4 regions of the Cupriavidus sp. genome follow, and region 4 is predicted to be linked to each of the others. Evidence: predicted binding sites of a transcription regulator. Region 4 holds the regulator's gene; each other region holds the start of a gene.
The links. The regulator FliA, encoded in region 4, starts transcription of late flagellar genes. The targets are predictions, from matches to a motif close to CTAAAGTTTNNNNNNNNNNNGCCGNTA.
Positions count from the first base shown of each region.

Region 1: a site for FliA is predicted at 5,094-5,120, ahead of ACO550_RS06530 (flagellin N-terminal helical domain-containing protein). Genes of this name have one in related genera too.
Region 2: a site for FliA is predicted at 2,144-2,170, ahead of flgM (flagellar biosynthesis anti-sigma factor FlgM). Genes of this name have one in related genera too.
Region 3: a site for FliA is predicted at 1,591-1,617, ahead of fliD (flagellar filament capping protein FliD). Genes of this name have one in related genera too.

Region 1 is NZ_DBHKYV010000003.1:4,770-12,733, reverse strand. Features, by position in the region: gene fliK (flagellar hook-length control protein FliK) at 1-402, opposite strand, end outside; gene ACO550_RS06550 (flagellar protein FliT) at 474-806, opposite strand; gene fliS (flagellar export chaperone FliS) at 836-1,264, opposite strand; gene fliD (flagellar filament capping protein FliD) at 1,282-2,748, opposite strand; gene ACO550_RS06535 (flagellar protein FlaG) at 2,831-3,202, opposite strand; gene ACO550_RS06530 (flagellin N-terminal helical domain-containing protein) at 3,315-4,997, opposite strand; gene ACO550_RS06525 (RNA chaperone Hfq) at 5,240-5,560, opposite strand; gene ACO550_RS06520 (methyl-accepting chemotaxis protein) at 6,461-7,964, shown strand, end outside.
Region 2 is NZ_DBHKYV010000016.1:111,107-119,070, forward strand. Features, by position in the region: gene flgC (flagellar basal body rod protein FlgC) at 1-326, opposite strand, end outside; gene flgB (flagellar basal body rod protein FlgB) at 351-767, opposite strand; gene flgA (flagellar basal body P-ring formation chaperone FlgA) at 1,169-1,921, shown strand; gene flgM (flagellar biosynthesis anti-sigma factor FlgM) at 2,200-2,517, shown strand; gene ACO550_RS20005 (flagellar protein FlgN) at 2,525-2,989, shown strand; gene ACO550_RS20010 (hypothetical protein) at 3,155-3,325, shown strand; gene ACO550_RS20015 (FUSC family protein) at 3,494-4,522, shown strand; gene ACO550_RS20020 (YhjD/YihY/BrkB family envelope integrity protein) at 4,625-5,524, shown strand; gene ACO550_RS20025 (NADP-dependent isocitrate dehydrogenase) at 5,844-7,964, shown strand, end outside.
Region 3 is NZ_DBHKYV010000016.1:136,992-144,955, reverse strand. Features, by position in the region: gene ACO550_RS20150 (tripartite tricarboxylate transporter substrate-binding protein) at 1-877, opposite strand, end outside; gene ACO550_RS20145 (hypothetical protein) at 1,107-1,418, opposite strand; gene fliD (flagellar filament capping protein FliD) at 1,809-3,269, shown strand; gene ACO550_RS20135 (tripartite tricarboxylate transporter substrate-binding protein) at 3,397-4,392, opposite strand; gene ACO550_RS20130 (LysR substrate-binding domain-containing protein) at 4,727-5,683, shown strand; gene ACO550_RS20125 (aromatic acid/H+ symport family MFS transporter) at 5,680-7,026, opposite strand; gene ACO550_RS20120 (3-hydroxybenzoate 6-monooxygenase) at 7,124-7,964, opposite strand, start outside.
Region 4 is NZ_DBHKYV010000004.1:107,674-115,637, forward strand. Features, by position in the region: gene flhF (flagellar biosynthesis GTPase FlhF) at 1-788, shown strand, start outside; gene ACO550_RS09025 (MinD/ParA family ATP-binding protein) at 801-1,616, shown strand; gene ACO550_RS09030 (RNA polymerase sigma factor FliA) at 1,725-2,441, shown strand; gene ACO550_RS09035 (flagellar protein FlhE) at 2,441-2,899, shown strand; gene paoA (aldehyde dehydrogenase iron-sulfur subunit PaoA) at 3,126-3,791, shown strand; gene ACO550_RS09045 (FAD binding domain-containing protein) at 3,788-4,738, shown strand; gene paoC (aldehyde oxidoreductase molybdenum-binding subunit PaoC) at 4,743-6,935, shown strand; gene ACO550_RS09055 (MarR family transcriptional regulator) at 7,011-7,508, opposite strand; gene ACO550_RS09060 (DUF3237 domain-containing protein) at 7,512-7,964, opposite strand, start outside.

The sequences.
Region 1 (7,964 bases), on a different contig from region 4:
GAACATGCCGCTCTGGTCCACCAGCGACGCGAGCGCATTCGACAGCGCCGTGGTGGCGTTGCTGCCCGCACCGGGTGCGCCGGGCAGCAGCGGCGTGTTGCCGCGCAGCGGCTGTGCGTCGCCACCATCGAACAGGTCAAGGATGGCTCGTGCCGCAAAGCTCAGCGTCTCGCGCGTGGAGCCGGTCTGGCCGGCCAGCCGTGGGTCGGCACCGCCGGGCAAGATGCTGTTCGGCTGGCGTGCCTGTACGGTACCGCCGGTGGACGACTGGACGTCGCCCTGGCTGACCTCGGGCACCGGCATCAGCGCGGCAAGCTTGTCGATGGCCAGCGCGGGGCGGCTGAGTTGCGGGTCCGGCGTCTGATGCGGAATCAGCGCCGAGGGAATCTGGATGCCGGTCATGGGCGCGTGTCAGCGGAAAGGGTCGGACGTGATACGCGTGAAGTCCCGCCATGACGGGAAGCTGCGTAGATTCAGTATGCTGCGCCGTAGGCAGCCGACAGTTCCTGTTTGCGACGCGAGTTGCTGATCAGGTTGCCCAGCTCGGCCAGGCGCGGCATGGTCAGGTCGCGAATGCGTGCATCGAAGGCCAGGATGCGTTCCAGCAGATGGAAGCGGCGCAGGCGTTCATCATCGGAGAACTGCGCGCTGTGATCGAGCTGGCGCAGGCGGTCCACCTCGGCCATATAGACCTTCTGCAGGTCGGCGAGCGCATCCCAGTTTGATGCACGGGCGGCCTCAAGCATCTGCTCGGACAGAACCAGCAGTTCCTCGTAGCTTCTGACAATCGGAGACATGGCAAACATCGCGGGATTCCAGTGGTTTCCTGTGGGCTTCAGGCGGGTTGTGCGGTGAATGCGTCGGCCTGCGCCGCCGGGGCATCCGGATCGATCGACGCCCAGGCCGACGACAGGTTTTCCAGCAGGCCGTCCACTTCGCCGAGCATCTCGGCGCTATTGCGCAGGTTGGCCAGCATCAGTTGGCGCGTCATGTATTCGTAGAGGCGTTCGAGATCGGCGGCAATGTCTCCGCCCGCGGTATGGTCCAGCACCGCGCGCAGACCGTTGTCGACGATGTCGATCGCTTTCGAGATGGCCTTGCCCTTGCCGGCGATATCGCCAGCTTCCATGCAGAACTTCGCGCGCGCAATCGCGCCACGCGCACCGTCATAGAGCATGACGATCAGCTTGTGCGGGCTGGCGCTCATGGCGCCGGTGTGAACACCGACCTGGGCATAGGCATTGATGGCTTGGCGCGCGAACATGGTGGAATTCCTTCTCTTTACTTCGAGCTGCTGGAGCTGTTCAGTGCATTGAACTGCTGCGTCAGGTATGAACTGGTCGAGTTCATCTGCGACACCATCAGGTCAAGGTTTGTGAACTGCGTGCGGTAACGTGCAATCGTGTCGTTGATGCGGCTCTGCTCGTCGGTGAATTGCGTGCTCAGGTCCTTCAGCGTCTGGGTCAGGCCGTCCTGGGCGGATTTCAGCGAACCGCTGGTGGCATTGAAACCGTCGATCGTGCTGGCGATCGAGCGCGCAACGCCACCCGTGGTGCCATCGCCACCGAACAGTTGGCTTACCGCGGCCGGGTTGTCGTTCAGCGCCTTGGTCAGCTTGGTATCGTCCACGGCGATCGTGCCGTCCTTCTGGAACGACACGCCGATTGCCGACAGCGTGCTGTAGGCCGAGCCGCTCTCAGGCGTGGTAAGCACGCTGCGCAAGCGCGTCTGGATATTGCGCAGCACGGCGTCGCCGGTCAGTGCCGAGCTGGTACCGGCCGATGCATCGAAAGCGGTCAGCGTCGAGGCCGCCGACTGGATATTGTTGTAGGCGGACACGAACGAGGTGATGGCCGACTTCATCGAATCGGTGTCGCGCGTCACGCTGAGGCTGGTGGTGCCGGTCTGCGACAACGTCATGGTCAGGCCCTGCACGGCGTCCTTGACCGTGTTGCTGGCGCTGGTGATGGAAATGCCGTTCACCGTCAGGTTGGCGTTGGTGCCGCGCACTGCTTCGCGCACGCCGTTCGACGTGGATCCGGTAGCGTCCATGCTGGCCGGATCGAAACCAACCAGTGCCTGCAGGTCAGAGTCGGAGCTCGACACCTGCATGCTGTTGGTCTCGCCCGTGCTGTTCGACGTCAGCACCAGGCGGTACGGCTTGGTGCCACCGTCGTTGACGATGCTCGCGGTCACGCCGATATTGGCCTTGTTGATCGCGTCGCGCATGCCTTGCAGCGTGTTGTTGCTGCTGTCGATCGTGACCGTCTTGGCCGAATCCGACGAGGTCGAGAAGGTCGGGTTGCTGTACTGGCCCGTGCTGCTGTCATAGCCGCCAATGGTGCCGAAATTGAAGGTCAGCGTGGCGGGCAGCGTGCCGTGGACCACCGCGGAATCCTGTGCGGCCTGGCCACCGCTGACCAGGGACTGGGCTTGCGCCATGCTCGTCACGTTGACCGAATACGTACCGGCAACGGCATTGGTACCGGTGGCCACGCTCATCACCGCCGTGTTGCTCACGCTGGCCTTGACCGCCGAGAACGTGTCCGCATTGGCCAGCTTGGTGGCGGTCGACTGGAACGACGACAGCACGCTTTGCACCGTGCCATAGGCCGACAACTTGGCCTGGTAGGCGGTCTGCTGGTTCTGCAGCAGCGTGAGCGGCGCGCTTTCGGCCGTGGTCAGCTGGTCGAGCAGCGTGTTCAGGTCCATGCCGGAACCGATGCCGAGAGAGGAGACGGATGCCATGCTGTTACCTCGTTTATTGTGTTTTGCGTACTAGTTACGTGCTGGATTACGTACCAGACGGGAGAGACTTTGTGTCTTGTTGTCAGGCGGACTGCCGTACCAGCAGCCCTTGCAGCTTGTTCATGGCATGCGCGATGCGCACCATTTCCTCCGACGGCAACTGGCGGATGATCTCGCCGGTTTCGCGGTCCACCACCTTGGTGATGACCTTGTGCGTGACGTCGTCGATGTCGAACTGGAGACCGAATGGCGTGGTACGCAACACATCGCGAAGTTCCTGTACCGCCGTGGTCATATCCTGTGGCAGCGCATCGCGGCCCGCCTCGTCGGCCGGCGCACCGGTGCCATAGGCAGCGGACACGGCCCTGGGCGCGACCGGGGTCGGCACGACGGGGTCGTGCTGAAGCACCGCGGAAGCGGCAACGGTGGAGGCGGCGGCAGCGGAAATGCTCATGATCCGGTCTCTCTATATGAGAAGTGCTATGCAAGCGGCGTGTCCGCTTGCGTAGCACTCCGGCAAAAAACCGGGCCCGAGGGCCCGGTTTCCTGCGGAGCTTGCGGCGTGATTAACGCAGCAGCGACAGCACGTTTTGCGTCGATTGGTTGGCTTGAGCCAGAACCGACGTACCAGCCTGTTGCAGAATGTTGGCGCGGGTCATGTTCGACACTTCCGTTGCGTAGTCTGCGTCCTGGATGCGCGAACGCGACGAGGACAGGTTGGTGATCGTGGTGCCCAGGTTCGAGATCGTCGAATCCAGACGGTTCTGCACAGCACCCAGCGACGAACGCAGCTTGTCAACCGTCGACAGGGCCTTGTCCAGCACGGCCAGCGGGTCGGTCGTCGACGAACCGGCGCTGATCGCGTCGGTCGTCAGCTTGCCGTTGGCATCGATGTTGGCCGTCTTGCCGACGTTGGCGGCGTTGTTGGCAGCCGTACCGCCGGCAGCCACGGTCACCTTGCCGGTGGTCGTGTCAACAGCGTAGTTCGTGGTGTAGCTGGCGGTCTTGGTCAGCGAACCGGTCGAATCGGTGAACACGTCCCACGTTTGCGTGGCTTGCGTCAGCGTGGCCGTACCGGTCATCAGCGAACCCGGAGCAAACGTCACCGTGCTGTTCGAGGCAGCAGCTGCCAGGGCGGTTTCCACTTGGTCAGAGGTGGCCGTGGCGTTGTAGTTCAAGCCACCAGCGCCGTCCGACTTGTACGTCGTGCTACCCACTGCAACGCTGGCTGCACCAGCGGCTGCACCAGCGGCTGCACCCATAACGGCGCTAACCGTGGTCTGCGTCAGGCCACCGGCGTTGTTCGTCGTCAGGTTGCCACCTGCATCCAGGTAAGCTGCCTGGCCACCGATGGTGATCTTGCCTGCCGTATCGATTTCGAAGCTGGTCGAAGCCGAAGAAGCCGACAGGTTCGTGTAGACAGCCGTGTTCTTGCCCGAGGCCGGGGTCAGCTTGGCAGCTTCAGCAGCAACGCCAGCAGCAGCGACGTTGGCGGTGTACTTGAAGTTGCCAGCCTTGGCGTCGTACGTGTAGGTGGAGCCGCCGCCGACTGCAACGGTGTCGCCGTCGCTCAGCTTCGACAGCACTTGCTTGCTCGTGGCGGCCGTGTTCGACGTCGTCACTTGATACGTGTTGGCCGGCAGCGTGGCAACAGCCTTGTCAGCGGCCGTTTGCGAGTTCTGCACGTCGGTCAGCGTAGCAGCCGTGTTCACCTTGCCGGCAACGCTGAAGCCGCTCAGGCCCAGGGTCTTCGAGGAGATTTCCGACAGGTTGATCGAGATCGTTTCGCCGTCGTTGGCACCCACTTGAATCGTCAGCGGCTTGGCGGCGCCCGACAGGACCTTCACGCCGTTGAAGTCGGTCTGGGCCGACGTACGGTCGATTTCTGCCAGACGTTGTGCGATTTCGTCCTGGATCGATTGCAGGTCCGACGACGAGTTCGAGCCGTTTGCCGACTGCACCGACAGTTCACGGATACGTTGCAGGTTGTTGTTGACTTCGGTCAGCGCGCCTTCAGTCGTTTGCGCCAGCGAGATACCGTCGTTGGCGTTACGTTGAGCCTGGGTCAGGCCGCGGATGTTGGCGGTGAAGCGGTTGGCGATGGCCTGGCCGGCTGCATCGTCCTTTGCGCTGTTGATACGCAGACCCGACGACAGGCGCTGAATCGCCGTGTTCAACGACGATTGCGACGCCGTCAGGTTGTTCTGCGTCATCAGCGACAACGAATTGGTATTAATGACTTGCGCCATGGTACGACTCCTATTTGCAATGTTTTAGGCATTCCGGCGGGTGCCGTAACGTTGGCTGCCTGCTTTGCAGGGCGAGAGTGCCTCCGTTGCAAGGGTTATCGACCTCGGGAAGGAAGACTTTAGAGTGATCTTTGCGAGAGTTGCGGGCGCAGTGCGATCTGGTATATCACGCGCGCCTGGCGCGTCCAGGCCGCCCTTATATATAGCGGCGCGGGCCCCGGGGGCGCCGCACCTGGCATGGCTCAGCGGCGCTTGCGTGTGCGCGGAATATAGAGCCGCACGAAATCCGGCGAGGCTTCCGCGTCGAGCATTGCGGTTGTGTCCTCGGATGCGTGCGCGGGCGTGACCACCGTAATGGCGCGCTTGTAGATCAGCGTGGGGGTTGGATCGTCGGCATCGCGGCCGAGCAGGATCATGTAGTTGTCCGCGGCCAGCACGATGCCGTTCAGCCGCGTGCCATTCGACAGGTGAACAATGACGGCAACGCGACTGGCGTTGTGCGCGGCGAACTGCAAGTGCTGCAGCTTCCGACTGGGTCTGGGAGCCTTGATTTCCTTCTTCACAACTTCTCCGGAAGAGCCCGCGAGGGTTCTGGCGGCTGACAACGGTCCGATGATCAGGTACTTCGGTTGGTGTCGCACTAAAAGTGACGTATAGCGCGAACTGATCGCGGCGAGACTTGAAACATTCGCTCTCGGAACCGGCGCGGTGGCTCCACATGATTGCAGCAAACAGGCGCTTCACAAAAGTGAAGGACGCTGCCCGGCTGGCCACTGTGGTTGGCATCCGCAGGAGAGAAGGGGAATACTTCAGGCGGGAGAGTAACAAAGTTTTACAAGCATTGACGAGTCCACCGCATGGCTGGGCTAGAGGAATTGCTCTACTCATTTTATTGCCATGAATTTGTGCTTCGTGTAGCACATAGCCTCTGCGGGTGACCGACGAAATTCTGCTCATGCCCTGGAACCCGCGCCAGCTAAAGGTTTCCGGCAATCGTCCGTTATTCGTCGGTAAGAACAAAAGTGTCGCCTGCGATCACTTTTGTTATTCATGTAGTGCAATCGTTACACCCGCCATAAGGGTAACCCCTGATAGAAGCGGGATTTACACCTCATGTAAGCGGGTTTATCTTCGCGATTCGGGTCCGGGTACAGCCGGACCTTTCACAGCAGTCCTGAAAGCCTACGAGCACCCCGCGCGTGGGCTTCTTTTTTTTGAGCCCGCGTCCTTCGCGGCAAACTGCTCCGCCGCGCCCGCCAGTTCTGGCGAGGTCAAAGTGCACGGGACAGATTAGAAACCTTGCGCTGCCCCGGCAATTTGTGAAAGAGCAGCGACTTTCCCCCCTATTTCATTTTTTCGCTCAAGGCCGGCAAATGCCCGCCGATAGCCGGTCCGTGCGACGCCCGGATTCGGGCGGTTGCCAGTCGTACAAACACAACCGACCGAAAGAAAGGTACGAAGTGATGGGCTTGCGAAAAATGGGTATCGGCGCGCGGATGTCGTTGGCGTTTTTTGTGGTGGTCGTGCTGCTGGCGGCCGTGGCCGCCGTGGGCGTGAAATCGCTCGGCAGCATGAACGACGCGTTGCACTCGGCCGTGGAGCAACGTCTGCTGCGCGTGCTGGACCTGAAGCTGGCCAAGGAACAGGTGCTGACGATCGGCATCATGGTCCGCGACGCGGCCCTGACCGAGGATCCGGCGTTGGCCACACAGAACGCCGAAAAAATTGGCAAGATCCGCGAGAAGGTCAGCGCCACGCTCGAAGATCTTGGCAAGGTGATGCGCGCATCCACCAATCCGGCGGCGAAGACCAGCTTCGATGACCTGATGCAGGCGCGTGCGGCTTACAACGGCCAACTCGACCTGGTCATGCAGCAACTGCGTGGCGGCGAATTCGACGGCGCACGCGCCGGGCTCGTGGTGACCTTGCCGGCGGCGCAGGCCGCGTATTTCGACAAGCTCGATGCCATGGCCGACATGGGCCGCAAGATGGCTACCGAAGCCGTTGACGCGGCGAGCCAGCAGTATCAGTTCACGCGTAACCTGCTGATTGGCCTGTCGATCGTGGCGGCAATCATCGCGTCGCTGCTCGGTATCGGCCTGACGCGCTCGGTGACTCGCCCAGCTACCCAGGCGCTCGATGCAGCGGAAGCGCTGGCGCAAGGGCAACTGGGTCATGCCATCGAGGTGCACAGCCAGGACGAGATGGGCCGCATGCTTGGCGCCCTGGAACGGGCTTTCGGGCAACTGGGCATGCTGGTGCGAGGCATCCAGCAGGCGGCAGGTTCGATCGATACCGCCGCACGCGAAATCTCCACTGGCAACACCGATCTCTCGCAACGCACCGAAGAACAGGCCGCTTCGCTTGAACAAACCGCTGCATCGATGGAGCAACTGACGTCCACGGTACGCCAGAACGCCGAGAATGCACGCCAGGCCAATCAGTTGGCAGTCAATGCGTCGGACGTGGCTACCGAAGGCGGCCGCGTGGTGCGCAGCGTGGTGGATACCATGGACGGCATCTCGAAGTCGTCGGCACGCGTGGCGGAAATCATTGGCGTGATCGAAGGCATCGCATTCCAGACCAATATCCTGGCGCTGAATGCCGCAGTGGAAGCGGCACGCGCAGGCGAACAGGGTCGCGGCTTCAGCGTGGTGGCGGCGGAGGTGCGTAGCCTCGCGCAGCGCTCGTCGTCGGCGGCCAAGGAAATCGGCGAGCTGATCAACGGTTCCGTGCGTCAGGTACAGGACGGCGCCAAGCAGGTGGAAGTGGCTGGCAAGACCATGGACGATATCGTTGGCGCAGTGCGTCGCGTGACGGACATCATGGGCGAGATCTCGAGTGCCAGCGAGGAACAGACGGCCGGCATCGAACAGGTAAGCCTGGCCATCACGCAAATGGAAAGCGTGACGCAACAGAATGCCGCACTGGTGGAAGAGGCCAGCGCTGCCGCCGAAAGCCTGATGC
Region 2 (7,964 bases), on a different contig from region 4:
GCCGAGATCATGTTGACCATCTCTTCCACCGGGTTCACATTGGGCATCGTCACGTAGCCATTGGCATCGGCCAGCGGATGCGACGGGTTGTGGATCATGCGTGCGGGCGCGGTGTCTTCCATCACGCCCGCCACCTGCACACCGCCTACATCGCTCTGGCCCGGCGTCGGCGCCATCTCGAAGATCACCTGCTTGGCACGATACGGCTGGCCGTTCGGCGCCACCGCGCTGTCGGCGTTGGCCAGGTTCGACGCGGTCACGTTCATGCGCTGCGACTGCGCGGCCATGGCCGAGCCCGCTACGTCAAAGATGTTCATGGAACCCATGGTCTACTCCATCAGTTCTGGATATCAGTTCTGGATCGCAGACAGCATCGTCTTGATCTTGGAACTCATCACGGTCAGACCGGCTTCGTAGTGCACCGTGTTGTCGGCAAACGCCACGCGCTCGGTGTCCATTTCCACGGTGTTGCCGTCGACGCTCGATTGCAGCGGAATGCGGTACTCAAGGTCGCGCTCGCTGTTGCTGATGGCCGGCGCCTGGGCAGCCAGGTGGCGGGTCGACGTGGTGGACAGCGACACGCCGTCGCGCTGCTGGTTGCCACGCTCCACCGACTGGGCCAGCGTGCTGGCAAAGTCGAAGTCGCGCGCCTTGTAGCCGGGCGTGTCCGCGTGGGCGATGTTCGAGGCAATCACCGATTGCCGCTGGGTCCGCAGGCTCAGCGCTTCCTGCTGGAAGCGGAACGCCGCATCGAGTCTGTCCATGATGTCTGCCTTTCCTGCAATGGCTTCATTTCGGGGAGAGAACTGCCGTAGACCTGGGTATACGCCCCGGTCGGGCTTCTTCAGGGTTGCCATCTTAGGGGCCGCCTTGTCACGCCAATCGCACGAATAAAGACGAGAAACCCGCGCATTTCCGGCTCGGTCTCTCGCGCGAGGCTGCCTACAATGGCTCCCACTGACTGCCTGCGTGGCTTTGCACGGCCGGCTCCAAAGGCGCGCCACACAAGGCCCTGCAGTCAGTGCGGGGATGGTCGCGTCACGGTTGGCCAGACCTCGCCACAAGCGTTTACGAATGTTCAACTGTTGTGCGACGGCATCGTCCGCGGGTTAACACCTTCGTACCGAACCTGCGTTCACTGCCGTCTCATCCTTGCTGGGATGACCCTATGACTCTCTATCGCCAGGCCGCCGCATGGATGGTGCTGGCCGGCATTGCGCTGGCATCGCCCGCAATGGCCGCGCCCGCCCAGGTCACGCCGGTGGCAGCCCCCGGCGCCGCGCACGCGCAGGCGGCCCCGAATCCGTTTAGCGATGACCCCGCACGCGTGGCCGTCGAGCAATTCCTGTTGCGCCAGTCGAACGGACTGCCGGGCAAGGTCAGCGTGCAAGTAGGACCGCCTTCGGGCGGCCGCGCACCTGACTGCGTGAATCCCGAACCGTTCCTGCCCGCGGGTGCCGCGCCTTACGGACGCGTCAACGTAGGCGTGCGCTGTGGTGGCGACCGGCCATGGACCCGCTACATGCAGGCGCGTGTCTCCGTACTGACCGACTACTACGTGGCCGCCCGCGCCATGGGTCCAGGCGAGACCATTACCGTCGCCGATCTGGAATTGCGTCAGGGCGACCTGGGCGCCCTGCCACGCGCCGTGGTGACCGACCCGTCGCAAGTTGAAGGGTCGGTGGCCGCTAACCGTATCGCGGCCGGCTCGCCAATGCGCACCGACCTGATCCGCAAACCGATTGCCGTGAAGTCAGGCCAGACCGTCAACGTGACCGTGGAAGGTGAAGCGTTCCAGTTGAGCAGCGAAGGCAAGGTGCTGACCGACGCCGCCACCGGCAATCCCGTGCAGGTACGTCTGCGCAACGGCCAGGTGGTGAGCGGACTGGTGCGCAACGGCGATACCGTAGTGCTGCAGTAACAGGCACCATGCATCCTGTGCATCACTTTTGGTTTCGATTTCTTTGTTGTGGTTAAGTCTTTGCAGTCTTTGCAGTCTTTTGCGTTATCGGGAAGTTAGTCGTCACACGGGCTGGGACCCTCGAAACAGCAGGAAAAAGCAGTCGTAACAACCGGCGCAGGCAGACCGTGCGAAAATGCGGCCAGCCCGCTCCGGGATTGGCCAGACAGCGCAGGAAATCATCTAAAGTTCCTGCCGGTCGGGCCGATAACCCAGAGGAACCCAGCAAGGATTTCACCGTGAAGATCAACAACTCCACTCCGTCCCGGCCCGCCGACACTACGGCTACCGAAGGCAACGCCCGTCCGGCGACCAACGGTGCCACGTCGACGGACCCCTCCGCCCTGACCGGCGTGCGCGTCAGCCCAATGGCCGCACAGGTTCGCGAGATTGGTGCGCGCCTGCTGCAGGACAGTGACAGCGACATCGATGCCGCCAAGGTGGAAGAGGTTCGTCAGGCAATTGCGGAAGGCCGGATCAAGATCGATCCCAGCAAGATCGCCGATGGCCTGCTCGCGTCATTGCATGAGCTGAGCCAGGGCGGCAGCCAATCCTGAACCTGACATGAGCCAAGCAGCCCTGATCCAGTCCCTTTCGCATGAAGCCAGCGCCATTGCGGCATTTGGCCGAACCCTTGCAGATGAGCGCGAAGCCATCAAGCGACAGGACTTTCAGGCGTTGAGCGAATTGCTCAACATGAAGATGGAACTGGCCCAGGCGCTGAAAATTGCCACGGCCGCACGCGAGGCGCAGATGATTGCGCTTGGCCTGCGTATCGGCGCGGGCGGCCTGCTGGTTGGCCGCCAGGTGGATCACGAGGTAGCCGAGGCGTGGCGCAAGGTGGTGTTCTTTGCGCACAAGGCCAAGGACTCCAACGAGATGAATGGCGCCATCGTCAATGCCCATCTGGAGTTCACGCAGGAAGCCATCCAGGTACTGCGACAGGGCGGCATGGCTCCCAACGAAATGTATGGCCGCAACGGCAAGTCGCACTCGAATGCCGCGGGCGTGAGCCTGGCCGCGGGCTGAGACAGCCCGTTTTCTGCAAGCGCGCGTCAGAGCCTGCCTACGTCAGGCTCGGCAATCGTCCGATTCCGCGCGACGGACTTCCTCCCTACATTGACAGTGAGCCACGCGCTGCAACTGCAGCGCTGTGACGTCCGGTAAGCAAAAACATCGTCCGGAGGAACTGCCATGTCATTTGCGCTATACGTTATTGGTCTTCTGCTGCTGGTAGGCGGCATCGCCTGGGGTCTTTCCACCGCAGGGCTTGCCCCGGTGTATATCGGCATTGCCTGCGTGATCGTGCTCGGCATCGGCATCATGTCGGCGGTATCGCGCACGCGCACCAAAGATCCATCCTGATCCCGCGGCGCCTCACGGCACCAAGCCGCCGTGGATAGCCCACAACTGCGCCCGGAACTGCCGCCCGGGCCCTCCCGCTTGCCTGACCTTCCGAATGTAAACATTGCGGAACTTGGGTCTCGCTCTATACACTCGAAGCGTTCTGATCTCCGGACGGTGATCACCGCGATGTTCGAGGCACTGCGAAAAACAACCAGCGCGCTGTTCGACCCCGACCGACGGTTCCGGCAGGCCCGCATTTTCCACGCCACGCGCGTGGCGCTGGCCTTGCTGGTTTCGATCGCGCTCACGACAGGCATCAATATTCCGCACGGTGAATGGGCCACCATCACCGTGCTGGTGGTGATCGGCGGTCTGCAGCACCACGGCAATATCCGCCGGCGTGCCGCCGAGCGCGGCGTGGGCACGCTGATCGGCGCCCTGATCGGCCTGTTCCTGATCATCCAGGAGAACTACTTCGGCATCCCGATGCTGACGTTCGGGCTGATGGCGGTTATCTGTGGATTCTGTGCCTATCATGCGGTCGGCAAGGGCGGCTACGTTGCGCTGCTGGCCGGGATTACGGTCGTCATTACTGCCGGGCACGGCAATCAGGATGTCTACGATGCCTTGTGGCGCACGGTCGACGTATTGATCGGCACGGTCATCGCCCTGGTGTTCTCGTTCGCGCTACCCGCCTATGCCTCGTACTCCTGGCGCTTCAAGCTCGCGGGCCTGTTGCGCGCCTGCGCGGCCGTGCATGCCAAGATCGAACGTGGCCAGCGCGACGAAAAAGAACGGCAGCAGGACATGATGAAGCTGTCGGCGTCGCTGGTACAACTGCGCAGCCTCATTCCGTCCGTGGCCAAGGAAACCAATGTATCCGCGGCAGATCTGGAAGAAGTCCAGCACAGCGCGCGCGTCTGCATCAGCGCGCTTGAGATGCTGGCTGCGATCGACCCCGATGCGGCGGACACCAGTGTCGACGAGCGCAATATCCGCGACCTGCTATTGGAAATGGCCAGCGCGCTGGAAGCCGGCGATGAAGCGATGGTGCACCAGAACGCGTCGCTGCCGGCGCCGCATCCCGACGACCCATCGATCGGCCATAGCTCCCATGCATTCCTGACCCTGCAACTCTCGGCGGAACTGGGCCACCTGCGCGATCACCTGTCGCAGATGGCCGCAAAAACGCGCTTTCCGTACGGCGTTCGCTAAGCCGACTTGCTTGTCTGACGGGGCTTGCGTGTCAGACAAACCCCGCTTGCGAGATGCCGGGCGCTGGTCCACATTGAACCCAGCACCTTCCACTCCGCCACCATGCAGCTGCTCGATGCCCGCATCCGCCTGGTGCTCCGGCACCCCCGGCGATTCCTGCTCAATGCGCTGACTCACTTCCGTGCCAACCAGGGCCTGCTGCTGGCCGGCGCCGTGGCGTACTACGCGCTGCTGTCGATCGTGCCTCTACTGATCCTGCTACTGATCGGCCTGTCGCACGTCATCGAGCCTGACCGTCTGCTGGCCACACTGGCGCGCTACCTGGAATGGCTGCTGCCGGGACAATCGCGCGCGCTGGTGGCGGAACTGTCGAGATTCATGACCAACCGTGGCGTGATCGGCTGGGTGCTGGCCATCACCATGATCTTCTTCAGTTCACTGGCCTTTACGGTGCTGGAAAACGCGATGTCGGTGATCTTCATTCATCGGGTAGCCATCCGGCGGCGCCATTTCCTGGTCTCCGCGATCCTGCCGTATTGCTACATCCTCGTGCTGGCCGTGGGCCTGCTGATCGTGACCGTGGTTGCAGGCGGCCTGCAAACCATCGGCGAGAGGCATCTGGAACTGCTTGGCCACGATTGGTCGCTCGACCGCCTGTCGGGCGGCCTGCTCTACCTGCTGGGGTTTCTTGGCGAAGTGCTGTTGCTGACGTCGATCTACCTGGTCATGCCGGTCGGGCGCCTGTCGGTGCGCCATGCACTGGTTGGCGCACTGTTTGCCGCGGTGCTCTGGGAGATCTCACGCCATGTGCTGGTCTGGTACTTTTCAACGCTGTCGCAGGTCGGTCGGGTGTATGGGTCGTTGACGACGGCCATCGTGGTGCTGCTTAGCCTGGAGATCGCTGCAACCCTGCTTCTGTTTGGCGCCCAGATCATTGCAGACTTCGAGCGCGGCGAGGATCCTGGCCGCGCCACGGCGGATGCCGGGGCCTTTCATACCTGAGCGAACCCTAACAAGTATCCCTTGAATCACAAAAGTCTGACCATACCCGACTAGCGAGGTCGGACTCTTCTATAAGATATAAGAATCTTCAGATTCACGCACTTGAGATTCTGGCGTAAATCAATGATTTTGAATGCAATTGTCGCCATGAAGACGGGTAGATGATCAACTCGGCCGTGAATGCCTCTGCATACAGCACACAAATTTCACATGAAGGATTACACCCCCGCCATGCAAAATCAGGCAAAATTCGAGTCTTGCCTCGAACCGCGACCCGGGCGGGGCATTATCCAAACCCGAATTTGATGCGAGATAAGCGATGAGCAACCAGCAGCCCACCATCATCTACACCCTAACCGACGAAGCTCCGCTGCTGGCCACCAGTGCCTTCCTGCCAATCATCCGCACGTTCACCGCGCCCGCCGGCGTGAACGTGGTGACCAGCGACATCTCCGTGGCTGGCCGTATCCTGGGCGAATTCCCCGAATTCCTGACTGAAGAACAGCGCGTGCCGGACAACCTGGCCGAGCTGGGCAAACTCACGCAAAACGCCGACACCAACATCATCAAGCTGCCGAACATCAGCGCATCGGTGTTCCAGTTGGTCAGCGCCATCAAGGAACTGCAATCGAAGGGCTACCGGATCCCCGACTTCCCCGAAGATCCGAAGACCGACGAAGAGAAGGCCATCCAGAAGCGCTACTCGAAGTGCCTGGGCAGCGCCGTGAACCCGGTCCTGCGTGAAGGCAATTCGGACCGCCGTGCTCCGGCCGCGGTCAAGAACTATGCGCGCAAGCACCCGCACAGCATGGGCGACTGGAGCATGGCTTCGCGCACGCACGTTGCCCACATGAAGCACGGCGACTTCTACCATGGCGAGAAGTCGATCACGCTGCAAGGCGCGCGTGAAGTCCGCATGGAACTGCTCACCAAGAGCGGCAAGACCATCGTGCTGAAGCCGAAGGTCGCACTGCAGGACGGCGAGATCATCGACAGCATGTTCATGAGCAAGAAGGCCCTGCTGGCCTTCTACGAAGAACAGATGGAAGACGCGCGCAAGACCGGCGTCATGCTGAGCCTGCACGTCAAGGCAACCATGATGAAGGTGTCGCACCCGATCGTGTTCGGCCACGCCGTCAAGGTCTTCTACAAGGACGCCTTCGCCAAGCACGCGAAGCTGTTCGACGAACTGGGCGTGAACGTCAACAACGGCCTGGTCGACCTGTACACCAAGATCGAGTCGCTGCCGGAGTCGAAGCGCGAGGAAGTCATCCGCGACATGCACGCCTGCCACGAGCATCGCCCGGAACTGGCGATGGTGGATTCGGCCAAGGGCATCTCGAACCTGCACGCGCCGAACGATGTGATCGTCGACGCATCGATGCCGGCCATGATCCGTATCGGCGGCAAGATGTGGGGTGCCGACGGCCGCACCAAGGACACCAAGTGCCTGATCCCCGAGTCGACCTTTGCTCGCATCTATCAGGAAATCATCAACTTCTGCAAGACCAACGGCGCCTTTGATCCGGTGACGATGGGCACGGTGCCGAACGTCGGCCTGATGGCGCAGAAGGCTGAAGAGTACGGTTCGCACGACAAGACTTTCGAGATCTCGGAAGACGGCGAAGCCCGCATCGTCGACAACGCCACCGGCGAAGTGCTGGCCGCGCTGACGCAGCAGGTCGAGCAGGGCGACATCTGGCGCATGTGCCAAGTCAAGGACGCACCGATCCGTGACTGGGTGAAGCTGGCTGTCACGCGCGCGCGCAACTCGGGCATGCCGGCCGTGTTCTGGCTGGACCCGTACCGTCCGCACGAAGCCGAGCTGATCAAGAAGGTGGAAACCTACCTGAAGGACTACGACACCAAGGGCCTCGAGCTCCAGATCATGTCGCAGGTCCGCGCCATGCGCTTCACGCTGGAACGCGTGATCCGCGGCCTGGACACCATCTCGGTAACCGGCAACATCCTGCGCGACTACCTGACCGACCTGTTCCCGATCATGGAACTGGGCACCAGCGCCAAGATGCTGTCGATCGTTCCGCTGATGGCTGGTGGCGGCATGTACGAAACCGGCGCGGGCGGTTCGGCACCGAAGCACGTGCAGCAACTGGTGGAAGAAAACCACCTGCGCTGGGACTCGCTCGGTGAATTCCTGGCGCTGGCCGTGTCGCTGGAAGAGCTCGGCATCAAGTCGGGCAACGCCCGCGCCAAGGTGCTGGCCACGACGCTGGACGCCGCGACCGGCAAGCTGCTGGACAACGCCAAGAGCCCGTCGCCGAAGACCGGCCAGCTCGACAACCGTGGTAGCCAGTTCTACCTGGCCATGTACTGGGCCCAGGAACTGGCCGCGCAAACCGGCGACGCCGAACTGGCCAAGACCTTCGCACCGCTGGCCAAGACGCTGACGGAAAACGAGAAGACCATCATCGGCGAACTG
Region 3 (7,964 bases), on a different contig from region 4:
GCTCCGTGAGTTTCTTCGCCACATCGGCGCTGCGTGTGGCCGCGGCAATTTCCTTTGCCATGCGGTCGACGATCGGTTGCGGAGTGCCGGCCGGTGCCAGCAGTCCAGTCCATGAGCTCATCACAAAGCCCGGGAAGCCGGCTTCCTCCATGGTCGGAATATTCGGCTCGCCGGGCCAGCGCTTGGCCGATGCCACGGCCAGTGCGTTGATCTTGCCGGACTTCACATGGGGCATCGGCACCAGCAGTGGGTCGAATGCCACGGAGACTTCTCCGGAGACCAGCGCAGGCAGGATCGGCGCGCTACCGTTGTAGGGAATGTGGGTCATCTTGACCTTCGATTCCATCGCCAGCCGCTCGCCGGTCAGATGGGCGGAACTGCCAACGCCGCTGGAGCCGAACGTCAACGTGTCGGGATGCTTCTTGCCGTAGTCGACCAGTTCCGCAACGGTTTTCACCGGCAGCTTCTTGCTGGCAAACAGGATGAGCGGAAGCTCTGCCATCTCGGCCACCGGTGTCAGCTCCGACGGCTTGTAGCTGAGCTTCGAGTACAGCGACATGTTCGCGCTGTACGCGGCCAGCACCGACACAAAGGTGTAGCCATCTGGCGCGGAACGCGCGGCGAGGCCTACGCCCAGGGTACTGTTGGCACCGGGCTTGTTCTCGATGATGATTGGCTGGCCCAGGCTCTGCGCCACTTTCTCGAATACCACGCGCGACACGGTGTCGGTGGAACCACCCGGCGTGTACGGCACGATGACCTTGATCGGCTTGGTGGGCCATGCGTCGGCGGCGCTGGCAATCTGGCTGGCAAATACGGTGGCCACGGCAACGGCCACCCCGCACGCAACGCGCGTAGCTTGACGCTTGATACTCACTACATCTCCTTCACTGATTTTCTTCTGCGCCCAGGTCCAGTCGTGGCCCTTGGGCTCGGCGGCCGAGTGCCTCGGCCTTGCCGATTATCAGTGAGGAAGCGTGGCGCCGTAGTTCGGGTCTGCCCCGGGTTTGCCGCGGCACTGTGCGATAGCCGCACCGTGATGCCGGGCGGTGCGGCGAATGGCCTCCAGGCGTACTGCATGGCAGGACGCAGGCGGCCAGACAGACTCAGTCGTCGTCGTGCCAGCGGCGCCATTCGCGTTCACGACGGCGTTGTTCATGACGCCACTGGCGTTCACGCCATTCATGCTCGCGCCAGCCTTCGTAATAGCCCGGGGCCACGACTACCGGGCGCGGCTCGACGATCACGGGGCGCGGCGCCATATAGACCGGCGCCGGCTGATAGTAGACCGGCGCGGGTGGCGGCGCCACGTAGGCCGGCACGCCAATGCCGACGTCGACATTGACATGCGCTTCGGCCGCGCTGGTAGCCGCGAGGGCGGCGAAGCCGATCAGACTTGCGAAAAGGATCCTGGACATATGGGCACCGATGTCGGTTTGCTGCGATGGATGCCGATAGTAACGGCCCCCTGGGGCGACCGTTGACCTTGCAGAGATCGTCTTTGTAAGCTGTTGTATCCAATGTATCCATACAGGCTGCGCTCGCAGGCCCTGTTTGTCAGCGCTATCTCGCGCTGCACCGACTTTCCCTCGCAAGTTAGCTTCTTACATTCTGATAAAGGGTCAGCCCGTGAGTCATTACTCACACTCAGAAAACTTGAGGGCATTTTTGTATCGTCTTTGTATCGATTACGTACCAGGAAAGCTAAAGAACAAAAAGCGGGCGACGTAAACGATGGATGTCAGGGCATTCAGGCGACGCAGCGCATGGATGCCATCCAAAGAAACAAAAAAAGAAGGGCACAAAAAATGGCATCCGTTTCTTCCTTGGGTATTGGCTCGAACCTTCAGCTTTCCACCCTGCTGGACAATCTGGCCGACGCCGAGCGCGCGCCGCTCAAGGCCATGCAGCAGCAGCACACGGCCTACCAGACCAAGTTGACCGCCTATGGCACGGTCAAGAGCGTGCTGACCAGCTTCCAGGCCGCAGCCAAGACGCTGATGAATTCAGCGACGTTCGGTGCGGTCAAGGCCAATGTCGGCAATGCCGACATCCTTGGCGTGACCACCAGCAGCACCGCGGTACCGGGCGATCTCAACGTCAACGTGACCCGCCTGGCGCAGGCGCAGTCGCTGGCCGGAATCGGCTATGCCAAGCAGGACGCGGAGGTGGGATCTGGCACGGTGACGTTCGAATTCGGCACCACCACGGGCTTCGACGAGACCTCGGGCACCTATGTGAATCCGAAGTTCACGGCCAATACGTCCACCGACAAGGAGCCGAATCCGAAGACGGTCACGATCGAGCCGGGCAAGGGTTCGCTGCAGGACATCCGCGACGCGATCAACAAGTCGAACATTGGCGTCAAGGCCAGCATCATCAACGATGGCAGTACCAAGCCGTTCCGCCTGATCCTGACCTCGGAAAAGACCGGAGAGGCGATGAGCATGCGCGTGAGCGGCTCGTCGCCGGAACTGCAGTCGCTGGCTGGCTACAACCCGGAGACCCCGGGTTCGAACGGCATGACCGAGACGCTGCGTGCCACCAATGCCGCGTTGACGGTCAACGGCATTGCGATTACCAGCGCTTCCAATACCGTGGTCGATGCCGCGCAGGGCGTGACGATGACGCTCAAGAAGACGGGCTCGACCTCGCTGTCGATGACGCAGGACACCGAAAGCATCAAGGCATCGATCCAGACGCTGGTCACCGCCTACAACAATATCCAGTCGTCGGCCAAGACGCTGACGCAATTCGACACCGAAGCCGGTACCAAAGGTGCGCTGAATGGCGACGGCGTGCTGCGCGGCATCCAGACTTCGCTGCGCGCGGTGCTGAACAGCCCGGAAACTGGCATGGCGGAGAACGCGCCGAAGATGCTGGCGGCGATCGGTGTGTCGATGCAGAAGGATGGCACGATGGCCATCGACAACAAGAAGCTCGACGCCGCGCTCAAGGACAACCTGCGCGATGTGACCCAACTGTTTTCCGGCGACGGCAAGACGGGCGGGTTTGCGCGCCGCTTGTCGGATGTGGTGGATCGCGTAACTGCCGACAAGGGTCCGTTGGGCGCCGCCAGCGCCGGTCTGGACAAGACCCTGAAGGATCTGGAGAAGCGTTTCAATGCCGCCAACGACCGCGTCGAGGCAACCATCGAACGCTATCGCAAGCAGTTCACGCAGCTTGACCTGATGGTCAGCCAGATGAACCAGACCAGCAACTACCTGACGCAGCAGTTCAACGCGCTCAACAACGCGACGAAGAAGTAAGGACTCTGGTGTAGAAAAGGGCAATGGCGGAAGCTATTGCCCTTTTTTTGTTTGATTTTCAGATGCTCTCGGTTTCGCTCCCCTCTCCCGCGCGGCGGGAGAGGGGAGACCACCCAACGCCGCAACCTCAATCCGCCTTGATGTTCGCCGCTTCGGCAATCTTCTTCAGGCGCGGGATCTCGCTGTTCACGCGCTTTGCATAGTCTGCCGCAGTACCGTACTCGGGCTCGAAGCCATTGGTCGTCATGCTTTTCTGCATGTCCGGGTCCTTCATGACGGTTGCCAGCGCTGCCTCCAGCTTTTGCCTGGCGGGTGCGGGCAGGCCCTTGGGGCCCACTACCGCAAACCACGTTGACAGGTTCACGGCTGGATACCCGCTCTCGGCGGCGGTCGGTACATCGGGCAGCAACGCGGAGCGCGTGGCTGACGTCACTGCCAGCGCCTTGATCTTGCCGGCCTTGAGGATCGGTGCAGCGGCCACGACGGTGTCGACGGTCAGCGGAATCTGGTTGCCGATCAGGTCGGACATGGCCGGTGAACTGCCCTTGTATGGCACGTGCAGCATGTGCAGGCCAGTGGCCGCATTGATCATCTCGCCAGCAAAGTGCGACGTGGTCCCTGCGCCAAACGACCCATAGGTCAGGCCCTTCGGATCGCTCTTGCCCATGGCAACGAGGTCCTTGAGCGAGTTCGCCTTCACTGACGGGTTGGCCAGCAATACCAGGCCCGTCGAGCCGACCAGGCCCAGTGCGTCGAAGCTCTTCAGCGGGTCATATGGCAGCTTTGCATAGGTGACCGGGTTAATCGTGAATGTAGTGGCCGCGCTCAATAGCAGCGTGTAGCCATCGGGCGCGGATTTGGCGACGTAGTCGGCGCCGACGATCGTTCCCGCGCCGGCACGGTTCTCCACGACGACCGATGCATTGAGCGTTTCGCTGAGCTTCTTTGCCAGCAAGCGTCCCAGTACATCGGTGGAACCACCCGGCGTGAAAGGCACAACGAGCTTGATCGGCTTGTCCGGATACGCGGCGGCCGCGACGGAGGGCGTGGTGGAGAGACAGGCTGCAACGCCTGCCATCAGCATGCCGGCCCGGACCCATTTCTTCTGCGGTGCTCCAACCATGTTTTCCCCTTGGTGACGTTGATGACCAACGATACCGCCAGCCAGTCCGGTTTGGCGAAAAAGTCCGCAAATCGCGTGTCAGGAATGTGACGCAGGCATCCGCGTTCGGAGCGCGCCGATGGCACCCCGATGGCGCGTGCCATGCCATCAATGGCTTGCGAGCGGTGCAGCCGTGGTACGAAGTGCCGTCATCACGCGAATGTCGGCACGATGCAGGCACCAGAGGCGGGCGCGCGTAGCAGAACGGACCTTTCTAAAATTGGCAAGGGTTTTTGTGCAATGCACGTAAGATGCGGAAAGCGAAGATCGCACATGGATGCCACGGAAGCCGCCAATGAAACTGACCTCGATTCACGCCGTACCGCTTGCCTACTTCCTGGAGGTGGCGCAGACAGGTTCGCTGACGGCGGCGTCGAAGACGCTGCATGTGGCCGTATCGGCCATCAGCCGGCAGATTGCCCGGCTCGAGGAAGAACTGGGTGTGGTGTTGTTCGACCGGGAACCGCGCGGCATGCGCCTGACCGATGCCGGCCGCGTGGTGCAACAGTACGGCCGCCGTGCGTTTCTTGACGCCGAGACCCTGCAGGCCGACCTGCAGGGTTTGATGGGGCTCGCGCACAGCAAGGTGCGGGTTGCCTGCACCGAAGGTTTTGCGCGCGAGTATGTGCCAACCTTGATTGCATCGTTTCAGCGGCGATACCCGGGCGTGACCTTCGCGCTGGAGGTAGTCACCGCGGCCGAGGCCACGCGGATGGTGCGCGCCGGCGATGTCGACATTGCGCTGACGTTTGCGATCGCCGACCAGGCCGGCATTGCGGTGGAGTATTCGGAAGCCGCGCCCATCTTTGCCTGTGTGAGCCGCAATCATCCGATTGCCGGCATGGCGCGCGTGCCGTTGCGCGAACTGGTCATGCATCCGCTGGTACTGCCGAGCGAAGTGCATACGCTACGGCAACTGTTCGATCTTGCATGCAGCCTGGAGGGCCTGCGGCCGCAGGTGCTGCTGACCAGCAATTCATTGAGTGCGCTGGTCGCCTATCAGAACCATGTCGATGTGGTCTACCTGACCGGCTCGCTGGCAGTGCGTAACACGCTGCGTGCCGATCGTCGTGTACTGGTGCCGATCATTGGCCGCGCGATGCAGCAGCGCGCGTTGCAGATCCAGACCATGGTGGGACGTCACCTGCCGCCAGCGGTGCGCGCGTTCGCCGATGCGCTGCGGCAGGATGCGGCAGAACGGCGGCGGGCCGTCCCGCCGGCCGAGCGAGGCAAGCGCCGTCCCGCAGACTAGCTTGCGGCCAGTTCGTGCGTCATGCGGCCGCGCCGTACGATGCCCAGCGACAGCATGGTGCCCCCGGCGATGACCGCCGGGATGCCGACCAGCACGAACAGCGCCGGCATTGTCAGCCCCATCGACAACATCGTGGCGCCGCCAACCGAGCCCACCACCGAGCCGAAACGGCCCACGCCATTGGCCCAGCTAACGCCCGTGGCGCGGCAATCGGTCGGGTAGTAGCTGGCCGACAACGCATTGGCGCCAACCTGCGAACCCGACACGCAGAAGCCCGCGAAGAACACCGCGGCGCCAGCAGCTACCGGCTCGCCCGCCAGACTGCCGATAGCCGCCACGAACACACCTGCCAGTGCATAGCTCGCAGCCAGCACATAGTGCGGATTGAAGCGATCCATCAGCCAGCCCAGTGCGATGGCGCCAGCGGTGCCGCCAACCTGGAACATCGTGGTGACCAGTGCGGCCGTAGTCAGCGACATGCCGGTGCCGCGCAGCAGCGTGGGCAACCAGCTCGACAGCAGATAGATCACCAGCAGGCTCATGAAGAACGTGAGCCACAGCAGCAGCGTGCCGCGCAGCAGCTCCGGCTTGAACAGGTGCCGAACCGGCGAACCATGGTTGCCCGGCGTCTCCGAGATGACAAACGAGCTGTTCTGCAGATCGGCATGCGGGGCGATGCGAAGCAGCGTCGCGCGCACCCGCACATGGTGGCGCCCCTTCGCCACGAGATAGCGCACCGATTCCGGCAACGACCAGATCAGTACCACCGACAACAGCAGCGGCAGCACGCCCCCTACCAGCAGCACCGAGCGCCAGCCGAACGCCTCGATCAGGCCTGCCGAAGCCAGGCCGCCCAGCGCCGAGCCGACGGTGAAGCCGCAGAACATCGTGGTCACCAGGAATGAACGGCGCTTGGCAGGGCAGTACTCGGAGGTCAGCGTGATGGCGTTCGGCATCGCGCCGCCCAGGCCAAGACCGGTAAGGAAGCGCAGCACGATCAGTTCCCACAGACCTGGCGACCATGCGGATGCCAGGCTGGCCACGCCGAAGAACAGCACCGAGAACACCAGCACGGTCTTGCGGCCGAAGCGGTCGGCCAGGGGGCCGAACAGGAACGCGCCGGCCATCAGTCCGCCAAGGCCAGCGCCGAACAGCGGCGCCAGATGCGCGGGCGTGAGCTGCCATTCGGCGCGAATGGCTGGGGCGATAAAGCCGATGGCAGCCGTGTCGAATCCGTCGATCGCAACGATCAGGAAGCACAGGACGACGATCGTTACCTGGAAAGCGGACAGCGGCTGGCGATCGATGAACGTGGTCACGTTCAACGTGGAGTTGGCGGACATGTTGTCTCCTCCGGAAATACGGGGAATAGGATGGCGAGGCGGCTCTTGTGGCCGCTTCTCTTGCTGCGGGATTGCTGGGTACTGCGCAGGTGCTGACTTACAGCCAGGGAGTCGGGCTCAGCGCCTGCTCGGCACGCCAGCCATGCAACCACTGCAGCGCATCGTAGAACTGCGTCTGCGTGCGGCCTACCCAGAGCGTGTTACGTACAAAGCGGTCCACACCCTTGGCGTGATAGACGCGACCCATGTCGCGCGCGCCATAGAGCACGCGCGCGGTGCGCGGAATACGTGCCTGCTCGTAAAGCTTGAATGCAGCCTCGAAGTCGCCCTCGGCCGCATCCACGGCGGCGCCCAGCGCCACGGCGTCTTCCAGCGCCTGGCAGGCGCCCTGTGCAACGTATTGCGTCATCGGATGCGCCGCATCGCCAAGCAGCGTGGCGCGGCCGAAGCTCCAGCGCTCCACGGGATCGCGGTCGGCGGTGGCCCAGCGCTTCCAGGACGTGGGGCGGTCCAGCATCTGGTGCGGCAGCGCGTGGATGCCTTCGAAGTACGACAGCACTTCTTCCTTGCTGCCGTCGCGCACGCCCCAGACTTCCTGCTCGCGGCTGTGGAACGTCACCACGAGGTTGTATTGCTGGCCACCGCGCAGCGGGTAGTGCACCAGATGGCAGTGCGGGCCGGCCCACACCACGGGGGCGTTGACCTGCAGGTCCTTGGGCATGTTGTCCACCTCGACCACGGCGCGATAGACCACATGGCCGGTGACGCGCGGCTCATCGCCAATCAGTGCTTCGCGAATGGCGGATTTGACACCGTCGCAGCCAATCACGGCGTCGGCGCGATGGCGCTCGCCATGCTGGTCGATCACGGTCACGCCCTTGTCGTCCTGTTCGAGCCGTTCCACACGTGTGGCGGTGCGGAACTCGATCAGCGGATGG
Region 4 (7,964 bases):
CCTCGGCCACGCTGGCACGCTGGCAGCAACTGGGTGAACGCTGGGTTGCCGGTACGCGCAAGACCACGCGTGCGATTGCCGATGGCCTGGCCAACAAGCTCGATACGATCGCCGACACGCTGACGTTCCATGCGATTGGCGACGTTAGCTGCCGCGACCGCGATGCCGTGCACTGGCTTGCGCACTGCCTCGTGCGTATTCCGGACAGCCAGGTCCGTACCGCGGCACGCGCGCGCGCCAACAACGGTGCCGAATCCGGCATCGAAGCATGCCTGGTGGTATCGCGCATGGTGGATCAGGAATCCGGCGACACGCTGTCGGTGGAATACGTGCTGTGCGACCCTGCACTGGCCAACGACGCCGCACAGGTTGCGCGCTGGTCGCAGTGGACGCTCTCCGCGGAGGAGCAGTTCCGCACGCTGCGCCACGCCATGGAACACTTTGCGCAGGAAGGCGATGAAGACCAGGCGCTGTGCGCCAATATGGTGTCGCTGCAGCTGGGTCTGACCGCACTGCGTCTGCAACATCTGCCAACGGCGACAGCGCCGGCCTTCCTGTCCCGTCTGGCCGGGCGCGCATCGGCGCGTGTCGATGCGCCGGTAGCGGGAACGGTATTGAACGAGGGCATGGGTCGCCTGCTCGCGCTGCTGGACGTGCTGGAAAACTATCCGGGCCGCAGCGTGACGCCGACTCTGGCGGCCGGCGACGCACCGGAACCGGCCACGGCTGCGCTGCAGGCGATGGCTGCCATGGACGCCATGCCGCAGCTCGCGGCCGCCGGGGAGTAGATCGTGAACCTGATGGGCTCCGATCAGGCTGAAAGCCTGCGCCGCTTGCTGGCACCGCGCGTGACACGGCGGATTGCCGTGGTGGGCGCGGACTCCGGCGCCGGTACGACCACGGTTGCACTGGGTTTGGCCAATGCGCTGTCGATGCAGGGTGAACGCGTGCTGCTGGTCGATGAAGACCAGCATGGCGCCCGTGCCATGCGGCTCGCCGGCGCTACGCCGACTGCCACGCTGGCCGATGTGCTGGGTGGCCGCGTGCCATTCGGCGCGGCGCTCGGCACGCGTCCGGCCAGCGGCATTGCCGTGCTGCCGGCAGGACAAGCGCCTGCCGGTGCCATGCCCGACGAGCGTGCGCTGACCACGCTGCTGCCAGACATGCGCTCGGTGCTGATCGACGCGCGCCGTGACAAGAGCGGCGCGCTGTCGCCGCTCGCGGGCACCGCACACAATTTTGTGATCGTCATGCGCCCAGAGGCCACGTCGATCACCGCAGCCTATGCCTGTATCAAGCGGCTGCACCACGAATACGCATGCCGTCAGTTCCAGCTGGTCGTCAACATGGCGGTCGCGGAGGGCACGGTAACGGCGCTCGCGCGCAACCTGGCCCGCACCGCGAGCCAGTACCTGGGCGTGGAGGCTGGACTGGCAGGTTACCTGCCGATGGATCCGCTGGTGGCGCGTGCGCTCCAGCTGGGGCGCTGCGTGGTGGAGGCGTATCCCGCCGCCGCCGCCACCGGTGCCTTGCGGCATATCGCGAGCCGTATTGGCGCGTGGCCGTTGCGACACGAAGCATCGCCCCTGGGAGCGGCTTCGGCCGTTCCCGCATGACGTAAAGAACAAGAAGTCTCGACAAGACCGGAAACTCAGCCAGCCAGTTGCCGATTTCAGCCTCTCCGGCGCTGGCCCAAACAGATAGCATTCACCGAGAATTCCACCATGTACACGATTCAGGGAAAGCTCGAGCAGGCGGACGTGGTCAAGTCACACGCATCGCTGGTGCGGCGCATCGCGCTGCAACTGGCGGCCAAGTTGCCCGCCAGCGTACAGATCGATGACCTGATCCAGGCCGGCATGATCGGTCTGCTCGACGCCGCCAAGCGCTATGAAGACAATCACGGCGCCCGGTTCGAGACTTACGCAAGCCAGCGCATTCGTGGCGCGATGCTCGACGAGGTGCGCGCCAACGACTGGCAGTCGCGCAGCCTGCGCCAGTTCACGCGCAAGATCGAGCGTACCCAACGCCAGCTGGAACAGAAGCTTGGCCGCACGCCGATCGATTCGGAAGTGGCCAAGGAACTGGACATGGCGCTCGACGAATACCAGGAGCTGCTCAACGAGGTCTATGGGTGCCAGCTGTTGCACTATGAAGACTTCGAGCGCTCTGGCGAAGAGGATTTTCTCGATCGCCACCTGGGCGTGACCGACGACGGCAATCCGTTGACGGTGCTGATGGAATCGGGCATGCGCGACGCGCTGATCCGCGCCATCGACAAGCTGCCCGAGCGCGAGAAACTGGTGCTGTCGCTGTGCTACGACCAGGAACTGAACCTGCGCGAAATCGGCGCGGTACTCGAGGTCACGGAATCACGCGTTTGCCAGATCCGCAGCCAGGCCATTACGCGACTGCGTAACCAGCTGCGCGGAATGCTGTAATGCGGCGCGCCCTGGTCGTTGCCATGTGCTGCGCGATGGGACCCGCCTGGACCGGCGCGCAGACACCCGCGCCGGTGTTCACGCGAGCGACCTACGAGCTCACGGGTTCGCGTTATGCATGGACGGCATCGGCCGCGGCACCGCAGATCGCCAATCGTGGCCAGCGCACGCTATCGTTGCCGGTCATGCCGCTGGCGACGATGCCCCAGGCCATGGGCAGGATCACTTCGGTGCGCTGGCGCTACAGCTTTACGCGCACCCCGCCAATCGACCTGCAGGCGTATCTGTGCAATGCGGATCGCTGCGTGCTGTTGTCGGGTGCCGAGGGCAAGACCGACGCATTCGTCGGCGACGACGCGACCAAGGGCTTTGTGTTCGCCTACCGGCTGCCAGGCCAGGGCGGTATGACCCCACTGCTGCAAGGCCGCAGCAACGAAGTCACTGTCAGCTACCGCTGAACCGGCTCAACCCACTGAGCCGGGCTACCGGTAATGCCAGCGGCCCGCGCCGGTGGCACGCTTCCTGCGCCGCTTCCGCCAAGCAACGTGCGGCAAGCGCGACATTCTCCTCACAGCCAGATTTCTGTTGGCCCGACGCCGGCCTTGTGCGGCATCGCCATGTAATTCCTGCGTGCAAGTCTCGCCACGTTGCCATCCCTCTGACCTTCAGAAAGGATCCAACGACATGGAAGCCAAAGCCTCAAGCGACCTCAAGCTTTCGCGGCGGGAATTCGTCATGGTGAGTGCGGCGTCGGTCACGGCGGCAGCCGCGCCAGCCGGTGCCGCCGCGCCATCTGCCGTTCACCCACCGTCCCAATCTCCGGCCGCGCTCAAGCCGGTGGCGTCGAAGGTGGCATTTATCGTCAATGGCCAGCCGCGCGCGCTGGAGCTCGATACGCGCACCACGCTGCTCGATGCGCTGCGCGAACACCTGCAACTGACCGGTACCAAGAAGGGCTGCGATCACGGGCAGTGTGGTGCCTGCACGGTGATCGTCGACGGCCGCCGTATCAATTCGTGCCTGACGCTGGCGGTCATGCACGAAGGCGCGAAGATCACCACGGTCGAAGGCCTTGGTACGCCCAACCGCATGCACCCGATGCAGGTGGCATTCGTCAGGCATGACGGCTACCAGTGCGGCTATTGCACGCCGGGCCAGATCTGCTCGGCCGTGGCCATGCTCGATGAAATCCGCGCTGGCATTCCAAGTCACGTGAGCCCTGACCTCAATGCGCGTCCGCACCTGTCTCCGGGTGAGATCCGGGAACGGATGAGCGGCAATATCTGTCGCTGCGGCGCCTACTCGAACATCCTTGACGCGATCAGCGAGGTTGCCGGGAGCCAGACATGAACCCATTCACCTATGAGCGGGCAGCGTCGCCCGCCGAGGCAGCCGCGGCCACCTTGCAAACGCCCGGCGCCCGCTTCATCGCGGGCGGTACGAACCTGCTCGATCTGATGAAGCTCGGTATCGAGGCGCCCACCCACCTGGTCGATGTAAACGGGCTCGCGCTCGATCAGATCGAAGCGGCGCCGCAAGGCGGCCTGCGCATTGGCGCCCTGGTGCGCAATACAGACCTGGCAGCGGATCCGCGCGTGCGGCGCGACTATGGCGTGCTGTCGCGCGCGTTGCTGGCCGGTGCGTCCGGTCAGCTGCGCAACCGCGCCACCACGGCGGGTAACCTGCTGCAGCGTACACGTTGTCCCTATTTCTATGACACCGACCAGCCATGCAACAAGCGCGTGCCGGGCAGCGGTTGTGCGGCGATCGGTGGCGTGACGCGACAGCTGGCCGTGATTGGCGGCAGCAATGCTTGCATCGCCACGCATCCGAGCGATATGGCCGTGGCCATGCGTGTGCTCGATGCCAGTGTGGAGACCGTGCGTCCGAATGGGGCCCGCCGTGTGATCCCGATCGCGGATTTCCATCGGCTACCCGGCAATACACCTCACATCGACACGGTGCTGGAGCGCGGGGAACTGATTACGGCGGTCACCCTGCCGGCTCCCATTGGTGGCGTGCAGATCTATCGCAAGGTACGGGACCGGGCATCGTATGCGTTTGCACTGGTTTCAGTAGCGGCCATCATCCAGCGCGACGGCACCGGGCGCGTGGCGCTGGGTGGCGTGGCACCCAGGCCATGGCGTGTTGAGGCGGCCGAAGGCGAGATGCCGCATGGTCCCACCGCGATGACGCAGCGGCTGCTGGACGGCGCCACGCCCACGCAGGACAACGCTTTCAAGATCCAGCTCGTGCGGCGTACGCTGGCTGCGGCAATGCTTCAGGCAAAGGGGTGAAGCCATGAAATTCGACACACCCGCCACCACCAATCCGATCGACCAGGGACGCGTGATTGGCCAGGCAGTGGACCGTATCGACGGTGCCCGAAAAACGACCGGCACCGCACCGTACGCCTACGAACGCCATGATGTGGCACCGAACCAGGCCTATGGCTATGTGGTGGGCGCCGGTATTGCCAAGGGTCGTATCCAGGCGATGCATCTCGACGAAGCGCGCCGTGCGCCAGGCGTGCTGGCAATCGTCACTGCAGCCAATGCGGGAAAGCTTGGCAAGGGGCAGCGCAATACAGCCAAGCTGCTGGGCGGCCCCGAAATCCAGCACTACCATCAGGCGGTTGCGCTGGTGGTGGCGGAAACGTTTGAGCAGGCGCGTGCCGCGGCGTTGCAGATTCGCGTGGACTACGTTCAGGAGAAGGGTCGCTTCGACCTCGAAGATGCATGCTGCTGGGCCGAAAAACCCAAGAAGGATTCGAAACCCGATACCGAAGTCGGTAACTTCGCAGGCGCGTTTGCCGCTGCGCCGGTTCAGCTCGATGCGCGCTACACCACTCCTGACCAGTCTCACGCGATGATGGAGCCGCATGCGTCGATTGCGGCGTGGGACGGCGACAAGCTTACCGTGTGGACCGCGAACCAGATGATTGCGTGGGGTCGCGACGACCTGGCCCGTACGCTCGGACTGCCCAAGGAGAAAGTGCGGATCGTCTCGCCATTTATTGGCGGCGGCTTTGGCGGCAAGCTGTTTATTCGTGCCGAAGCGCTATTGGCCGCGCTTGGCGCCCGAGCTGCGAAGCGTCCGGTCAAGGTGGCACTGACCCGTCCGCTGATGATCAACAACACGACGCATCGGCCTGCCACGATCCAGCGTATCCGCATCGGCGCCACGCAAGACGGCAAAATCACCGCGATCGGTCACGAGAGCTGGTCTGGTGACCTCGAAGGCGGTCAGCCCGAAACGGCTGTGATGCAGACGCGCTTGCTCTATGCGGGCGCCAACCGCATGACCTCGATGCAACTGGCTACGCTCGACCTGCCTGAAGGCAATGCGATGCGGGCCCCCGGGGAAGCGCCCGGACTGATGGCACTGGAAATCGCCATAGATGAGATGGCCGAGAAAGTGGGCATGGACCCGGTGCAGTTCCGCATTCTCAACGATACGCAGGTCGATCCGGAGAAGCCGCAGCGGCCGTTCTCCCAGCGCCGGTTTGTAGAGTGCCTGCGCCTGGGTGCCGAGCGGTTCGGCTGGAATCGACGCAATGCGAAGCCTGCGTCGATGCGCGAAGGGCGCTGGATGATTGGCATGGGCGTGGCTTCGGCATTCCGCAATAACCTGGTCATGAAATCGGGCGCGCGCGTTGCCATCGACGCAAATGGCATGGTGGTCGTGGAAACCGACATGACCGATATCGGCACCGGCAGCTATACGGTCATTGCGCAGACCGCAGCCGAAATGATGGGGGTGCCACTGGATCGCGTCACTGTGCGGCTTGGCGATTCGGCCTATCCGGTATCGGCGGGGTCGGGCGGGCAGTGGGGCGGCAACAGTTCGACGTCGGGTGTCTATGCGGCCTGCGTGAAGCTGCGCAAGACGCTGGTGGAGCGCGCGGGACTGAATGCGGCCGAAGCGGTGTTCGATGGTGGCCAGATCCGCGCGGGCGGCCGCAGCGTGCCGCTGACGCAGTTCGCCGGCGCATCGGCCGAAGACACGATCGAGTTCGGCAACCTCGACAAGAAGTACCAGCAGTCGACGTTCGGTGGCCACTTCGTGGAGGTCGCGGTTGATCTTGCTACCGCGGAAATCCGCGTACAGCGCATGCTTGCAGTTTGCGCCGCCGGGCGCATCCTGAATCCCAAGTCGGCGCGCAGCCAGGTGATCGGTGCCATGACGATGGGCGTTGGTGCGGCACTAATGGAGGAACTTCACATCGACAAGCGCGCGGGGTACTTCGTCAACCACGACCTGGCTGGCTATGAGGTCCCGGTACATGCCGATATCCCGCACCAGGAAGTGATCTTTCTCGATGAGACAGATCCGGTGTCGTCGCCGATGAAGGCCAAGGGCGTTGGCGAGCTTGGCATCTGTGGCGTGGCTGCGGCGGTCGCCAATGCCGTGTATCACGCCACAGGGGTAAGGGTGCGCGATTACCCGGTAACACTGGACAAGTTGCTACCAGGCATGCCGGTCGTGGCTTGAATGAAGTGCTGTCGGTTTGCCCCCCTCTCCCGCGCGCGGGAGAGGGGCTGGGGGAGAGGGCTGGCGCATCAACACCTACCGCCCCAATTTCTCCAGCAACCCTCGCAACAAGACCTGCTCGTCACCGGTCAACCCCGCTGCAATCCGCGCGTCGTGCGCGCATACCGCATCGGTGGCGGCCTGCAGTGTCCGGCGTCCGTTATCGGTCAACACCAGGCTGTATGCCCGTCGGTCAGTGGGCACCGGCAATCGCTCAACCAACGCCATGGCCTCCAGCGCATCCACCAGCAGCACCGCTCCCGAGCGCGCAATGCCAAGAATACGCGCGAGGTCGGTCAACTTCAGTTGCGGATTGCGCGCAATGATCTGCAGCGCCGAGAAGCGCGGTGGTGTGATATTCCATTCCGCCAGCGACGCAACAAAATCCTCATAAATGCGGATCTGCGCGCGCCGGATTGCATACCCGACCAGTGAGTCCAGCACGCCATAGTCGACATGGGGCACGTGCGGCTCGAAGTGTTCACCGTCAGGATCGGGTGCGAGCGAATCGCGCGGCTTGCGTGATGGTGCCATGCGCTACCTGACCAGAAAATAGCGTAGCTCGACGCGATCCGGATAGCGCGCGCCCGAGGCGACAAACAGATGGTGCATCAGCCACGCATACTTCGGCGAACTGGTTTCGAAGCGGGGCGCGGTACGGAAGTAGATTTCGGACGGGTCTACCCGCTCGCCACGATTGAGGCGCGCGATCACCGATGCGCTGCCACTACGCACTCCCGCGTTGACGATGTAGATGCGTGCGCCATCATCGGTCTCCAGCACATAGCGGGCCTCGATATCAGCCGTCGTGACGTCGTCGCCGCTGTCATGCCGGATCAGCTGGAAGTCTGCGCCGCCGGGCACGATATGCCCGTTCAGACGCGGCCCGCGCACCACGCCCGAGAGAATCGGGATCACGCGGCGCTGACCCAATGGCGTCACGCCAACTTCGGTCGGTGCCGCAACCTGCAGGCTGAAGTCGGCAATATG